DNA from 3 places in the Paenibacillus sp. FSL M7-0134 genome. Region 2 is predicted to be linked to each of the others. Evidence: predicted binding sites of a transcription regulator. Region 2 holds the regulator's gene; each other region holds the start of a gene.
The links. Region 2 encodes LexA, which represses DNA repair genes until DNA is damaged. Its sites were predicted from a motif close to CGAACATATGTTCG; they were not measured.
Positions count from the first base shown of each region.

Region 1: the regulator LexA is predicted to act here: its motif matches at 2,669-2,682, upstream of NSQ58_RS06440 (Y-family DNA polymerase).
Region 3: the regulator LexA is predicted to act here: its motif matches at 3,576-3,589, upstream of recA (recombinase RecA).

Region 1 covers NZ_JBBOXV010000001.1:1,465,772-1,471,301, reverse strand. The annotation lists gene NSQ58_RS06460 (hypothetical protein) at 97-429, shown strand; gene NSQ58_RS06455 (helix-turn-helix domain-containing protein) at 381-596, shown strand; gene NSQ58_RS06450 (hypothetical protein) at 1,059-1,523, shown strand; gene NSQ58_RS06445 (hypothetical protein) at 1,594-2,085, opposite strand; gene NSQ58_RS06440 (Y-family DNA polymerase) at 2,890-3,504, shown strand; gene NSQ58_RS06435 (hypothetical protein) at 3,695-4,018, opposite strand; gene NSQ58_RS06430 (helix-turn-helix domain-containing protein) at 5,373-5,530, shown strand, end outside.
Region 2 covers NZ_JBBOXV010000001.1:3,208,746-3,214,275, reverse strand. The annotation lists gene NSQ58_RS14485 (HAD family hydrolase) at 1-368, opposite strand, end outside; gene NSQ58_RS14480 (hypothetical protein) at 524-1,033, opposite strand; gene NSQ58_RS14475 (DUF896 domain-containing protein) at 1,154-1,360, opposite strand; gene NSQ58_RS14470 (LysM peptidoglycan-binding domain-containing protein) at 1,469-1,837, opposite strand; gene lexA (transcriptional repressor LexA) at 2,026-2,652, shown strand; gene NSQ58_RS14460 (hypothetical protein) at 2,932-3,234, shown strand; gene NSQ58_RS14455 (hypothetical protein) at 3,471-3,635, shown strand; gene NSQ58_RS14450 (hypothetical protein) at 3,676-3,816, shown strand; gene NSQ58_RS14445 (PLAT/LH2 domain-containing protein) at 4,515-5,006, shown strand.
Region 3 covers NZ_JBBOXV010000002.1:1,811,983-1,817,512, reverse strand. The annotation lists gene rny (ribonuclease Y) at 1-1,125, opposite strand, end outside; gene NSQ58_RS23980 (regulatory protein RecX) at 1,499-2,248, opposite strand; gene recA (recombinase RecA) at 2,445-3,506, opposite strand; gene NSQ58_RS23970 (competence/damage-inducible protein A) at 3,748-5,016, opposite strand; gene pgsA (CDP-diacylglycerol--glycerol-3-phosphate 3-phosphatidyltransferase) at 5,112-5,530, opposite strand, start outside.

The DNA.
Region 1 (5,530 bases), 1.7 Mb from region 2:
CAAAAAAAGAAAATTGATTCTACAAATTGGTTGTTATATTGATTTTGAGAACTCCTACCTTATATGTACGTATTTGAACAAGGGGAGGAAATTTTGATGGGTGCTATCGAAGATTACCGACGCGAGCTTTATAGAATTGCTTGGAGAATGCAGTATCATACAAAACGCAATCGGAAACGTGAAATTTCTTTAGAATCCAAGCCTAATCTCTTTCAAACCTCGTTTTCGGAAGAGTCTGATAACAAAATAATGATGCAATCATATATTAATAGACTAAGGTCTGAGGTAGGCAAAAAGGTCATCTATGAAATTTACATAAACGATAAAACGGAAGGCCAAGTTGCCAAGGAACTACATATTACACAACAGGCGGTGAACAAATGGAAAAAGAAGGCACTTCACGATTTATGTCAGATGATGAGTTTATGAAATTAGTAGAACTTGCCCAAACCAAATCCGATGTAGAGGCTATGAATGCAATTTTTCAATATTTCGATCCAGATATTAAACGATTAAGTAAATTTATCCGTATGCCAAAAGAAGATGCCATCCAGAGTATGAAAACCGAACTTCTTGAGTTTATCATGAAAAAATAAGAGTCCTTGGCGATAAGCTGCTTCCGGTTACTCTACTGGAGGCAGCTTATTTAGCTTTTGCTGTGGTTGAGGTCTGTTGTAAAATAAATCCAACACACTCCTCAACTCTTATTTTTCCTTGCCCATATTTCGGATATTATATTGGATAAACCAGCGGGGTATTCCAATATATATTCTAAGGGGCTCAGAAGGGGAATTTCTTTATCCAGAAAAAAATGCATGTTCAGGTTGTGTAGTTACAGCCCCCAACTCCTACATATGTGTAGGGGATAATCGGAGCAAAGCACATGAATAAGAGAAGATTCATGTCTTCGTAATTTTCACGATTTGGTTGTAATTCACAGCCTTAAATCACCTACATAAGTGAATGAGAATTGAAGACTGATATCAAATAAATGTGGAGCCATTTAGATGTCAGCGACTCCATCAATTCCTCACAAAAAATCAGGAGGTTGATATATTATGGCAAGATCACGAGAGTATGCAGCAACAGTAACGGCAAGTCCGTATCAATTACTAAAAATGAGTGAAGCACAACGTGTCGCATTAGAGAGCGGTAATTTCAGAGGTGGTTCTGCCAACACAGCTGCAATCGTAGCAGGGCTGACAGGAATAACAGCTACGGTTCTGGGGCTGGTCTTCGTTGCAAGTACACCAGTAGGGGTAGCAATGGGAATTGCTTCCCTCGCCTCTACGCTATTTGCCTCAGGCACGGGTTCGACAGTCGAAAATGTCATTAGCGACGGTATTGCGGGCATTGATAAAATCAACACTCAAATTGCCCTTTACGGTGGAAGATACGATCTTTATCAGATTAAATTCCCGTTCCTTGAGTACACTCTACAAGACGGTACCGTTATCCGTTTTATTTCGGGTAATGGCGTTGTGCAAAAAGCACACTCCGGAAATGGATGGGAAGTTTTCTAAGACTGATTCCTAAATAACTGAGAAAAAGGTCGGTTGAGTTTGACAACCGACCTTTTTTCATACAAACTAACTACTCCTTCTGGAAAAGTTTATCGATTGAATTTTTGAACGAGTGGTAGTCGAATTCGTTTGTTATCATATATTCCTGCCTATAATTTTTTTCCTGATTAAAGATAGATACTAACTTATTATTCTTAAATGTAATTTCATACTTCAATGTTGAATCCTGATTGCTTTTCGGGCGGATGATAATAGTATAGTAAAAAGGAACTTTATCCCCGTTATTCATTCCGCTTGTTTTTTTAAGCTCAATGCCAGATAATTGATCCAAAATTGCTTTAACTCCACTCTTTTCCATCACATGCACGTTATAATCGACTGGTTCATTAGTAATTTTAGTGTGCGTTCTTATAATCTGAAGATAGACATTATCCATATCGACCTGATCCAACACAGCTTTTTGAATAGAGGTATTTAAATTCAAAAAATAATAAGTGCCATAAATGCCCCATGCTAGTACTAAAACAATAACAACTGCAATCTTAATAGTTCGATTCTTCATCAATTCACTTCCTTATTTTTTAGTATGATTTCTTTAAAAAGTATAAAATGAGAAAATAGGATTCTCCGATTAAAAAAAGCAACTTATGCATCCATGTTTCTTGTGACATAAATAAAAATAGAACAATTTCGACTGAAATCATAACCATAATCACTTCTACAATCGTATCGGTTACATTACTGGTCCTATGATTATTCTGGTATTTTTCGTACAACGTCCGGCCAATCAAACGGATAGCGTATATACCCATCAACCAGTCATAAATATAATGGGTGGATTATTATATACAATTCACACTGTTAATGTAGCCAAGAAAATTATTAAAATAAGGAAATTTGGATTCTTTAGCATGTTCTCTCCTCTCACTGTATTTACAATTATTATACAATAACTACATACATATTCCATACTCTGGTATTTAGATTGTCTAGGTTTTTTGGGGCTTGTTTTACTTGTTAATATCGGCATTGGTTTGCGGCATAAAGATTTTAAATATTTCCCTTACCTTGTATGACACTTACTCTATCGCCAAAAAGGAAAAAATTATAATGAATATACTAAGGACTTTCGTGATATATTCACAAGAACAAATGTTCTATATTGAGAGGGGGTACAGCATGATTGACTACTCAAAACTTCCCCATCACGAGGTCGCCTGTATTTATTGCCAGTCTTTTATGCTTCCATTGAAGCTGTAGACAGAGGGCTCGGCCCACTTACTACCCTCTTAGCAGTTGTAGGCGATAAAAATCGCCCCGGCTCCGTAATTCTTGTGGCTTCTCCAGCTTTAAAAAACAATTCGGTATCCGGACAGGAAACCGACTATATGAAATCCCTCCCGATCCGCGTATCCAGATGGTAAATGCTCAGATGGGACTGTACCTGGACACATCTATGACTGTTACTAAATTACTAAACCAGTACGTACCGACTGAAGCTATTTCTACATATTCCGTTGATGAGAGTTGGATTACCTTAGATGCCACAGCACACCTACACGGGACAACACTCGAAGCAGTTCAACGTATCCAGAAAGATATTCTTATGCAGCTTAGATTACCGTCCGCAGCTGGAATCGGTCCGAACAAGCTCCTTGCAAAATTGGAGTTGGACAATTACTCCAAGAAAACAGGGATCGCAGAATGCACGTACCAGGATATTCCCCACCTGCTGTGGCCGCCGCTGGTGAAAGACATATGGGGGATTGAAAGAAAGATGAAGAAAAGGATTAATTCAACAGGGATTTATCAGCAAGAATATACAATTCGCTTAGCCCTTCTACAGAGCTACTCAATTTGTCTAAATGTAAAAAGCGACCTTCTATGGTCGCTTTTATATATTCGGCGTTACTCCCTTGTTTTATGCAGTACAGACCTTTGTACTATTCTTTTTTTAAGTCACTCCGTATGTACGAAATAGGAATCTTTTTTATCAGTCTTCCACATGGGTGATGTGGTACATTTTAAGGTTAATATAGGAAGACCATCGTTGCTGGAGAAACCTAGTTTATAAGTTTGATGGTAGTGATTCCCTAAAATATCTCTAAACGAAACGACTAGATTGAAGTTTTTATACACTATGTTTCGAACCGGCAATATCAATAACACCTTCATAGCTTCAGCAGCGGTAAACTTTGGACTCGCTTATTTTCACTATTCGTCTTCCGATTTTCTCTAAGTGTTTCGTTAAAAATAAATATGGTCACCGATCCGCTGAGGAATGCCCCGAACATACTTCCATAAAATCCAATCCAGTTGCTTGGTGGCAGTGGCTTTATCCAATTCGGTAGATCTATTGATAAGATCCCGTAAACAGCCATAGCTAAAGAAACACTTAAAGCTAGTAACAAGATAACCATCCATCGAATTAAAGAAAAACACTCTCCCTTTCCAATGGATTGTCTCAATTTTTTTGAAAAATGATGTTTTAACATAATTACCTCTTTCTAACATAAATTTTTAAATATATCTTACTGGAATGTACAATTAGATGCTACTTTAATATCATACCATTCAGAGAGACAGCCCCTGCCTCTCTTTTTGATCTCAGCAAATCAAATTGTGTAAATTTAGCCTATTAGCAAAGGCAAAATTAAAGATATATTGGTATTATTGGATCAAATAACGGAGGTGGACAGGGTGAAAACCACGGGAATCATTAGACCCTTGGATAGTTTGGGTCGTATCGTAATCCTTTAAAAGTATCCTGACTCTTCACAAAATTTTTATGCCGATTGGCGTAAAAATATCTAATTCTAAATAATAACCAATGAAAGACGGTATTTATAATGGATGAAATCATATCAGTTAAAGATCTCACCTACCTGTTGTCCGATCATCATACAATGGACAAAAATGTGGAGCTGCTACATCTCAAATTTACACAGCATGTATGGGACGAAATACTTCTTCTGTCTGATTACCTAAACGACACGGCACAAGTTATATACCAACAGCTGCAAGATGCTCGCTTTTTTTTAATGAACCTTTTGAATTAAGCCTAGAAAAGAAAAAATATATATCATTTTATACATAAATATACCTACATAACCAGCACTGCTGGATTCAATGAAGAATCTTTTCTTTCACTCTTCACAACTAAACGTGAGATTGATACCTACTGTTGATCCGCATGGTTGACCCACTATAATCAACATCAACTATAGTAACTTCCTGAATGGTCAAGTCAATTTTTCGTTTTTACGCCCTCTGCTAACCATCCCATGATATATCCCCCTGCAACCACCAGTTTTTCTGAGCCAGATGGATGATACACCCCACTTTTCCAACAAAAAAAGAACCAACACAAGCCGATATAATCGCCCGGGTTCTTCACGGAATTTTAGGGGTTTCTGCACGGCAATTTCAGATAATTCCAAAATAATTCAAAATTTTATTATATTCGCTAAAAAAAGAAAATTGATTCTATAAATTGGTTGTTATATTGATTTTGAGAACTCCTACCTTATATGTACGTATATGAACATAAGGGAGGAAATTTCCGATGGGTGCTATCGAAGATTACCGACGCGAGCTTTATAGAATTGCTTGGAGAATGCAGTATCGTACAAAACGAAATCGGAAACGTGAAATTTCTTTAGAATCCAAGCCTAATCTCTTTCAAACCTCGTTTTCGGAAGAATATGATAACAAAATAATGATGAAATCATACATTAATAGACTAAGGTCTGAGGTAGGCAAAAAGGTCATCTATGAAATTTACATAAACGATAAAAAGGAAGGCCAAGTTGCCAAGGAACTACATATTACACAACAGGCGGTGAACAAATGGAAAAAGAAGGTGCTTCACGATTTATGTCAGATGATGAGTTTATGAAATTAGTAGAACTTGCCCAAACCAAATCCGATGTAGAGGCTATGAATGCAATTTTCCAATATTTCGATCCAGATATTAAACGATTAAGTAAATTTATCCTTATGCCAAA
Region 2 (5,530 bases):
TGGGTAGCCAGCTTTTCCGCCAACTTCTCATTATCTATCCCTAGTTGCTGGAGTCCTCTGCGCCATGATTCCTTTCGATAAACAGGGGCCAACTGTTCCAATTGGCGGAATTCAGGTTGCTCACCTGCTGTAAAATTCGCCCACAATCCTTCAAACGGATTAATGCCGATCATTTGAGTAAAACTAAAGGTTTCATAGGATTCATACAAAGCGCGTGCTTCCTTACGTACGGCTTCCTCCAGAGTTTTTGGATCAACGCCTGCTTCACGGGAGCCTGTTTGACACGCTGCATCAAATGCCTCTTCTACACTACGTTCATCCCACAAAAGGGTATCATCAAGATCAAACATTACCGCCTGAATCGTCATCTGAATTATCCACTCTCTTTCCACAGTATATGTACGCCTATTTGCTTGATTAAGCATTTGAATCGTTATGTGTGCCCATATTAAGCAAGCGGCCGCAGCATGTTATATGAAATAACATCATACGGCCTTTGTTACAGAGCTACAGGCTAAATCAGTTATTTCTTGTCTACCTGTATCTGATTGGATAGCGCAAACTTCTCAAGTCGCTCTGCAATGGCATCCGTGTCATAGCGACCTAATGATTTTGTGAAAATAAAATTACCACCCTTACCTTTTCTTTCAACGGTTACGTAACCCTTTTCAATCTTGATGGCTTTCATGTCCCCTGCCGTCATTGGACGTTCTCTACCACCTTTCAGCATATAGAGAGTATCCTTTCCCACTTTCAAATAAGGACGACGGATGAAAAAGATAACAGCCAGCATCAAGTACAGGCCGAATACAAGCCAATCCATCCCTCGCATACCGGTCTTAGTCAAAAAGTAACTCATAAGCATGTACAATACAGAAAGACCAGCCAGCATAATTGGCACAGTAATGTTACGGCCACGGAAAATATCCATTGTAGAACCTGCGCCGCTAATGGTTTGAATGCCTTGCTTTTTGCGCGATTTATTTAAATGCGCTGTGTTTTTGCGTACTTTTCTTTCAAATGATCGGGCCATCTCTCAATTCCTTCCCAGATATATTACATTAAAACAATTGCCTCAAAGCTGATCTATATAGATACCATAAAAGGTACCTAAAACAAAAGGCAAATTGCAGGCTTGGGCACTTTAACAACATTAATGCTTCAGCCCGTCATTTCCTTTCGATGTATCATCGTCCACAAATTCAATCGTCTCAAGCTGCTGCCGAAAATTACGGCGAATGTTACCTAAATAAATTTCCCGAAGATTGGCGCGCTCTGTGGCTTCCTCTTCCGTCAAACCCTCGGATTTTGCTTTGCGCGCTAATTCATTAATGCGCTGTACCAAGCTGTCTATATCCAAATTGTGTCCCCTCCATAAAAGCAAAGATATAATACACTTTGACATGTAGAAAAGAGCTTGTCAAGGCTCCCGTATTACGCTCCCTGACAAGCTCTAATAGTCTATAGATCAGAAGTTAGGAAGCTTGAGTACCTGACCTGCCTGCACTCCCCGATCCTCCAAACCGTTAATCCGCACAATTCCTTCTATATATACCCGTGTATCCATTCGTTCCGGTTTATGATTTGCGGCAATCTCCCACAACGTATCCCCAGGTTGTACGGTCAGTTTAGTCACTTCTTCCTTGGAAGCTGAAGGTGCCGCGAAAACTGTAAGTACACCTGCCCCTGCAATCCAAGCAACAATCACTATAATAAGAAGCTTAAGTAAAAGAGTATTGGTAATAATCTGCATAAAACGTGCCCTACCCTCTTTTCGAGTCTCCTGTAAATTTTCTAAATTCATCGGAAAAATACTTTGATAAGTGCTATATTTCATCATTGGCTGTGTCCTCCAAACGTTTGTTCTTATGTTTTCACAATATAACACGAACATTTGTTTTGTTCAATAGAAAAGAGAACAAAAGTTCGTAATTATTTTTAGGGATTATTTAGAACTTATGTTTGTACGAACGGAGGTTCTATGCTATAATTTTCCCAAACGTTACTAAATGGGGTTGATACGGTATGTCTAAGATTTCGAGCCGCCAGCAGGCCATTCTTGAATTTATCCGCAATGAAGTGCGTCTAAAGGGATACCCCCCTTCTGTACGCGAAATAGGCGAGGCTGTCGGATTAGCCTCCAGTTCTACGGTTCATGGTCATTTGGATCGTTTAGAGAAAAAAGGACTCATTCGCCGCGATCCTACAAAACCACGGGCTATTGAGTTACTCGGTCAAGACGAATCGGATAACAGCAACTTGATTAATTACTCCATTAGTCGTGTCCCCGTCGTCGGCAAAGTAACTGCTGGCCTTCCTATTACGGCGACAGAAAATATTGAAGATTACTTTCCTCTTCCCCAACACTTTGTTGGTGAGGATAAAATATTCATGTTATCTGTTGTAGGCGAAAGCATGATTGAAGCTGGTATTGCTAACGGAGACTATGTAATCGTACGTCAGCAGCAGACCGCTGATAATGGTGATATTGTTGTAGCTATGACAGATGAAGACGAAGCTACAGTTAAAACCTTCTACAAAGAAAAGGATCATATCCGGCTTCAACCTGAAAATCCAGCCTTTGAACCGCTTCGCCTGACACACGTCAGCATTTTGGGCAAGGTTGTAGGACTCTTCCGGGACTTCCACTGATTTCTCGTTCTTTCTTCCCCGTTATTCTATCCACTAATACAAAACCGGCTGCCTAGGGCAAGCCGGTTTTGTATTGCTATTATGTTTATTATGTATCTCACAACTATTTCATTTCAGCAACCTATCCCTATTTTTTCTACTAAAAATCAGCCTCCTCATCTCAAATAATCCCCCACTGACCTTGAGCAGCTATACTGTCATGGGCAAAACTAATAGATCTTTCTTTGTTTTAGATAAATATGGTATATTAATTACTTATAGCTCTGTAGGAGGAATTAAATGAAAAAAATTATAATTTCAGCGTTTGTTGTGATATTTATCGCCATAAGCTGTGTAGTTCCAACAATGGATCATTTGAATGCAAAAGAGAACTCCCACATAACAACCTATGACCATATTAAGTATATACAAATACTTATCCATTTCAGGTATTTAGAAAAGCAACTCGAAGCTGTAATTTTCGAAAGAAATAATTATCCAGAAGACAGCCAAGAATATAAACAGCTCTCTGAACAACTGAATCATATTCTTGCTCAAGAGGCGTACTACGAGAAAAAACTTAACACTCTTAATAGTAAATAATTTTCATACTAACTGCCTATTATCTTTATCTACACTATTAGACTCATGCCGACCTGCCTGTAACATTCTCCTGCAACGTAAAGTTGAAAAGGCGAAGACAGGTTCGCATGAGTTTTTTTATTATCCATTAGGAATATAGGTACTAGCTTCTTTTTGCTTTTAATAGATTTATGCTGATACATTACTATCACAATTGACATATGTATATAGCAGAACTAAGCAAAGGAGATATGCAGATGATCAGAAATAGAGTTAAAACGTATAAGCATCGCATCGGGAAAAACAGATATCTGGTCGTTAAAGTCTTTCAAGCCGCAGCTGCTAAAACAGGAAGCGGAAATGCACTAGCAACCAATGCCTTGAATATCAAAATTTCCAAGCGTAAGCATAAACGCCACTAAGATTTAACCGTACCTTCATTTCTTGAAGGGAGGTGATATTATGAGCAGAAGACATTGCAAACGTGATTTAAGAAGAAGAAGATTAAACATCCGTTCCACTCAAAGAGCCATTGCGCGTGCAAGAGGTAACGCACTGGCTGTTAATCTGTTTAGCGTAAATGATAGACAACGCAGACGTTAATAAACGTTTTCAAGCAAAAGCGGGAAGGATTCTTCCTGCTTTTTTTGTGTTAAACGATACACCCAACTCCTAAATCCCATAGAACTGCTAAATTCAGTTGCCTTCCTTTTAAATACCATACATATTCAACTATGCTTTCCACTGGTTAAAACAGAAGCGAAATGGTACCCAGTCAAAAGCAGCAGCATTCTTGACTCAAATACTTTGTGTACAACTGACCACACCTATAGCCCTCAAACTTGCTTCAGCTTTTTTCACTTAAGTATTCCGGCTGTATATCCGTCCATGGTTTGTACGTTGCTGCATTGTTTGCTCAATTTTTTATTTTAAAACTTTATAAGGCCCCACTTGCCCACCACCGTATTCCACAAACTCCATCATATCCTACTCAACGGCTGGACTACAGATGCTCTTATCTGACTTAATGCAGCTGAAAACAATTCGATATTGGATCAACACTTCATATGTATGATTCATGTTGATCAACTCGACAATTCATTCTGGATAAGCGCTAAAAATCCTTCTCTAAATAATCATACCCTTACATGATTATTTAGAAAGCTAATATCCGACACATAAAGATAAAATACAACAAACAAAGACAAGAAAAAATTTCTCTTCACAACCAATGAACTATGTACAAATACATTACACATGTATAACATTAAATACAAATACTAGAAAGGTGGTAACAATTAATGAAAAAAGTATCTTTACTAGCATCAGTAGCAATGCTAATCTCATCTGTAGCTTTTGCTGCACCTTCTTTTGCAGATCAGGTCACAAGTGACACTTATAGTTCATTACAAGACTCAAATAGAAGTATAGAGTCTGTTACGCCTTTTGCTAATGTTGAATATGTCGTTACTGTAAATACGGCCAATCTCAAAGATGCCGGAACAGACTCGAACATCTCTATAACTCTGTATGGTTCTAATGGAGATTATGCTACCGCTACACTCAATGGTAGCTTTGAACAAGGAGATTCCGATACAACAAGAATCAGCACTAGTAACCTAGGTGACATCAGAAAAATTACTATTAGAACTGATGGATCTGGGTATAAACCAGGTTGGAAAATCGCTAATGTCAAAATATCTGGAAACGGGAAAACTTTCTCATTTGCAGGTCCTAACCGTTGGCTTGGTGACGGCGGTTCCGCAGATTCCGAAACACTTTTTCCATCCTAAAACAAATATTCATACAAAAGACTCTGTCGATATTTGGATAGAGTCTTTTAGTTTTGGATGAATAATCCTACTAAAATTGTATCGCCGTAATTATAACCCCATCTCAAGAATCAATTTTAAGAATAAACTCACTAATGGGAAAATGTTATGTAATTTTGCTATATAAACAAAAGCTAAGAAATGGCCGCTGGAAAAATATATTGAATCTACTAAGAAAATCATAGCTTTAAAAAGAATTCAAGCATCAAATCACAACACCTAATTTTTTCGATTTAGCATGTCTCTTTTAGTCTCAATACTTTTAAGTTGATCATGTACATTTTCGAATATTGGATTATTATTTCCATCTACCTGACTTAGCGTAGCTGCGAACAGTTCGGTATTCTACTTTACCAATTTGTACTTATGATCAACAGTTACATTACTCTCTTGTATTTTCACAATAATCTCATCCCCAATAGCCGCCAGTGAAAGCAATTAACCCTCAAGCCAATTCTCTTATCATAGGATACCTCCAAAGTATA
Region 3 (5,530 bases), on a different contig from region 2:
CGATCCTTCCACTTCATGATCCAGCGCCTTCCCGATGTCATGCAGCAATCCTGCCCGTCTTGCCAGTACAACGTCTTCGCCCAGTTCCCCGGCCATCAGACCTGTCAAGTATGCAACTTCCATCGAGTGCTTCAATACGTTCTGTCCGTAACTTGTACGGAACTTGAGACGTCCCAAGATCTTGATCAAATCTGGATGCAAGCTATGCACGCCCACCTCAAAGGTGGCCTGTTCACCATACTCACGGATTCGTTCGTCCACCTCTTTACGGGATTTTTCCACCATCTCTTCAATACGAGCCGGATGTATCCGTCCGTCCGCTACGAGCTTTTCAAGCGCAGTACGCGCAATCTCTCTACGAATCGGATCAAATCCAGACAAAATAACAGCTTCCGGCGTATCATCAATAATGAGGTCAATTCCTGTAAGGGTTTCAAGTGCACGGATATTACGGCCTTCGCGCCCGATGATCCGGCCTTTCATTTCTTCGTTCGGCAATGTGACAACAGAAACCGTCGTTTCTGCTACATGATCTGCCGCACAGCGTTGGATGGCCAGTGTGATGATTTCACGAGACTTTTTGTCCGCTTCTTCTTTGGCCTGCTGTTCAATTTCTTTAATCATCTGAGCTGTTTCATGACGAACTTCCTGCTCTACGTTGGTCAGAATAATACTTCTTGCATCCTCCATCGTCAGATTGGAAATACGTTCCAACTCAGTTACCTGACTCTTGTAAATCAAATCAATTTGCTGCTGGGTTTCATCGATTCGTTTCTCTTTGTTGGCCACTTGTTCTTCTTTGCGTTCCAGCGATTCCAATTTTTTATCCAGCGATTCTTCTTTTTGCAGCAATCTTCGTTCCTGTCGTTGAATTTCATTGCGACGTTCACGAGTTTCTTTTTCAGCTTCGGCACGGATGCGGTGGATTTCATCTTTCGCTTCCAATACCGTTTCCTTCTTCAGCGCTTCTGCCTCTTTTTTCGCGTTCTCCACGATTTGCGCGGCAGCTTCTTCCGCACTGGAGATCTTAGCTTCTGCAATAGATTTGCGAATAAAATAACCAATCCCGAACCCAAAGAATAACGCGGCTACAGCAACGAGAACGAACCAGATCGCAGTCATCATACTGTTCACCTCCCCGTTGGTTCCTCCAAGGCATTCCTTGGGACTTTTTGCAATTGTCACATTTACTTTGATCGTCAAACTAAGACAACGACACAAGGTCGTTTCATTTCATATGCACATGCTTTCACATGTACAATTCCGCCTGGCATAGCGGCATCACTTGTTATTTGGCGATGAGAACTCACCGTGGATTCCGCTTTTTTGGAAGGAAAAAGGGCGTTCCACAAGTATCGTTTCATATATATTTTATTATTTGACAAATGGCATTGTCAAGGGAATGCAAACATTAGTAGACTACCATGCAGCTTTCCATGTAATAACTAGCTCATCCTATCCGTTCATACTAGCCAAAGGTTCAGCAGCCGTTTGGCAACTATTCCTCCCACTGCAACAATTCCTCGTCATCTGAAGCAGCGTCATGCTCGGTCGCAGTGAGATGATTGACTACACGGCGTGTCATATCCCCCGAATATCCGCGTCTCATGAGAAAAGGGTATGTTTTCCTTTTTTTCTCCATTATATCACCACGTACCTGATTCCATTTCTTACGTCCGACCGTCAAAGCGCTCTCCCACTCCTCATTATCGGTGATCTCACCTAACGCTTCGCCAATAGAGGCTTTAGAGATGCCCTTCTGACGAAGTTCTTGCCTAACCCACATCTTCCCCTTACGTTGGCTTGTTATGCGCTGCCTTGCCCATTGACGGGCGTATAAATCATCATCTACGAGTTGTTCCCTATGGAGTCGGACCATTACTTCGTCAATAACAGACTGATCCAGTTCTTTTTGCGCTAAACGCTGGGCAATTTCCTGACGTGTGCGAGGCTTTCGCCCCAAATAGCGAAGCGCAAGTACATAAGCCTGTTGCTTTTCATCTGCCAGAACGATATCTTCCAGTTCTTTTTTATCAAATGACGTTCCTTTGAACATATTGTACTTGATCATTACATCTTCTAATACAGACAGTGAATAAGGACCAAAATGTATGATATACCTTCCATGTTTGCGTCCCTGTCCCTGCTCTACCCTAGTAATCATCAATTCCTCATGATCCGGAAAAAGAGAAATCCCTTGTTGCTTATTTGCTTCCGAAGTGTATTCATCTTCATCGTCCAACTGCAATATATTTCCCTCACTTTGAAATTCACGAAAGCAGCCTTTGAACACCTGCTACGCAAAAGTTAGATTCCACTGACAAAGCAGACTCTAGTTGATGCAAAAATGCCCTGCACAACTGTGCAGGGCATCAGAATCATGCTATTCAAACGGACGGTGCCATAACCCTGGCCCCAGTTCACAAACCAGGATTCACCGAGCTTTATTCAAGCTCCAACAATTCCTGTTCTTCCTTCGCTTGCTGTGCCAACTCTTCTTCTGTAGGCGGAGCAACCGTCGTAATCAGATTGCTGGCCACCCGAATTTTTTGTTCGATCGTACTAGCAATATTCGGATTTTCCTTCAAAAATTGCTTAGCATTCTCACGTCCCTGACCAAGGCGCTCACCTTCGTAGGAATACCAGGCTCCGCTCTTGTCGACAATGTCATGCTCCGTACCGATATCGATCAGGCTACCTTCTTTGGAAATGCCCTCACCGTACATAATATCTACCTCAGCCTGACGGAAAGGAGGGGCAACTTTGTTCTTCACGACTTTAATACGTGTGCGGTTACCCACAATGTCGTTACCCATTTTCAAACTTTCAATACGACGAACATCCAAACGTACCGTAGAGTAAAACTTCAAGGCACGTCCACCTGGTGTTGTTTCAGGGTTACCGAACATAACACCTACTTTTTCACGTAGCTGGTTAATAAAAATAGCAATGGTTTTCGACTTATTAATGGCTCCAGAAAGCTTACGCAATGCCTGAGACATCAAACGTGCTTGAAGACCAACGTGGGAATCTCCCATTTCGCCTTCAATCTCTGCCTTGGGCACAAGTGCCGCTACGGAGTCAACAACTACAATGTCTACTGCTCCACTACGTACAAGAGCTTCGGCAATCTCAAGCGCCTGCTCTCCTGTATCTGGTTGCGATAGTAACAACTCATCAATATTGACACCCAGCTTGCTTGCATACGACGGATCAAGCGCATGCTCGGCGTCGATAAAGGCGGCTTGTCCGCCTGTTTTTTGCACCTCTGCGATAGCGTGAAGAGCTACTGTCGTTTTACCGGATGATTCCGGTCCGTATATTTCAATAACCCGGCCTCTTGGAAAGCCGCCCGTTCCTAACGCAATATCCAAAGCAATCGAACCACTGGGGATCGTTTCCACTTGCATGTGGGTAGACTCACCCAACTTCATAATGGAACCTTTACCAAATTGCTTTTCTATTTGACGGAGCGCCATATCCAGCGCAGCACGACGATCTGACAATAAACTCACATCCTTCATTGTTTGTACTTTAATAATACCTTGTTTTGACACGCTTGCCAAGCATTTTTTCGAACATACATTCGTTTTTTTGTTCACACAGCTCTCTTCTACAATTACACCTGTCTCTTAAAACAAAAAAAGAACCGCTGGCAAAAGGCTTTGCAACGGTTCTTCCGATAAGATGATTATATCATGAATATCTATCTAAAACAACTCTACGACCCACACTGTACATAGATGTTTAAGAGAGTTTCTCGTTCTCTACCAGCCTGCGCCACAATCTGTACAGGATTGCTTTGACTGATCGCAGTCGGATTGTTTCACGGTTACCACTCAGTCTCAGTTCATGTACTTCCGTTTCCTTGTCGCGTTCAGCAATGCCAATATACACCAAACCGACTGGCTTCCGTTCGGAATACCCAGGCCCGGCAACACCAGTAACTGAAAGTCCAAAATCGCTGTCCATGATCATTCTCGCCTGCTCTGCAAGCACAAGGGCTACTTCCTTACTCACTGCACCTGGCGCTTGATCCCCTTCCAAATAATCATAAGGCACGTTGAGTAATTTCATCTTCATTTCATTGGAATAGCACACGATGCCACCTTGAAACATAACAGCACTGCCAGGTATAGAAGTGATGTGTTCCATCAGCATTCCACCTGTACAGCTTTCTGCCGCACTCACAGTGAGCCCGCGTTTGGCCATTAGATCTACGATAACCTTCTCCAGCGTAACATCTTCACTTGCATACATATATTCCGAAAGACGCTGCTGAATTTCTACTTCCGTAGCCGTCAGCTTAATTAGTGCTTCACTTTCGCTGGCCGCCTTGGTGGATATACGGATCGTGACTTCCCCTTCCTTGGCATAAGGAGCAATCGTGGGGTCTGTCTGGGATTGGATCAGATCTAACAAATGGGTTTCAAGAGCTGACTCACCGATCCCTGCAAATTTTAGCATTTTTGAATAAATTGGCATTTCCTCACCGCTCAATGCCTGCTGAAGCAACCAAGGTTTCGCTTGGTTTGCAAACATGGGTTTGAGTTCCTTAGGCGGTCCAGGCAAAACTACATAAAATTTACCGTCCTGTGCAATTGCGTCGCCCACAGCTAGCCCTGTCTCATTTTCAAGCGGAGTAGCGCCTTCAATAGAAAGCGCCTGCCGGCGGTTATTCTCGGTCATTTCTACCCCACGGTTACGGAAAAACTGATCTAGCTTGTCCATTGCAAGACGATCTATGTGCAATTTTCGCCCCAATACAGACGCTATCGCATCTTTCGTCAAATCATCCTGAGTCGGTCCCAGACCACCGGAAAACAAAATAATATCCGCACGCTTCTGAGCAATTCTTATCGCTTCCTGAAGCCGATCTATGTTATCGCCAACTACAGTCTGAAAATATACATCGATTCCGATTGTAGCCAACTCTTGTGACAAATATTGAGCATTTGTATTCACTATTTGTCCGAGCAATAACTCTGTACCTACTGCAATTATTTCAGCTTTCATCAATTCTTCCTCCTGTACTGCGAATATTATGGGAATTATGTAAAGAAACAGCAATAAGTTTAGTCCCTATTGCTGTTTCCATAAAATTTATCCTGTTAAACTTTGGAGGAGCTCAGCAAGTGGATATTTTTCACAAAATAATCAATACCCGAATAAATGGTGATCAACACCGCTGCCCATATCGCTATTAAATCAAACGGGATACCAAGAAAAACAAACGGGAAATTATTAATGAGCAACGCTACAATAGCAACGATCTGGATGATCGTCTTCAATTTGCCCCAATTACTTGCAGCAACCACAGAACCATCCAGTAAGGCAATCTGACGCAGACCCGTAACCGCAAACTCACGGCTAACAATCACAACGACAATCCACGAATCGATTTTTCCCATTTCTACCAAGGAAACCAAAATGGCGGTTACCAAAAGCTTATCAGCAAGGGGGTCCAACAGCTTGCCCAAATTGGTGACCATATTATTTTTACGTGCCAAATATCCGTCAAGACCATCCG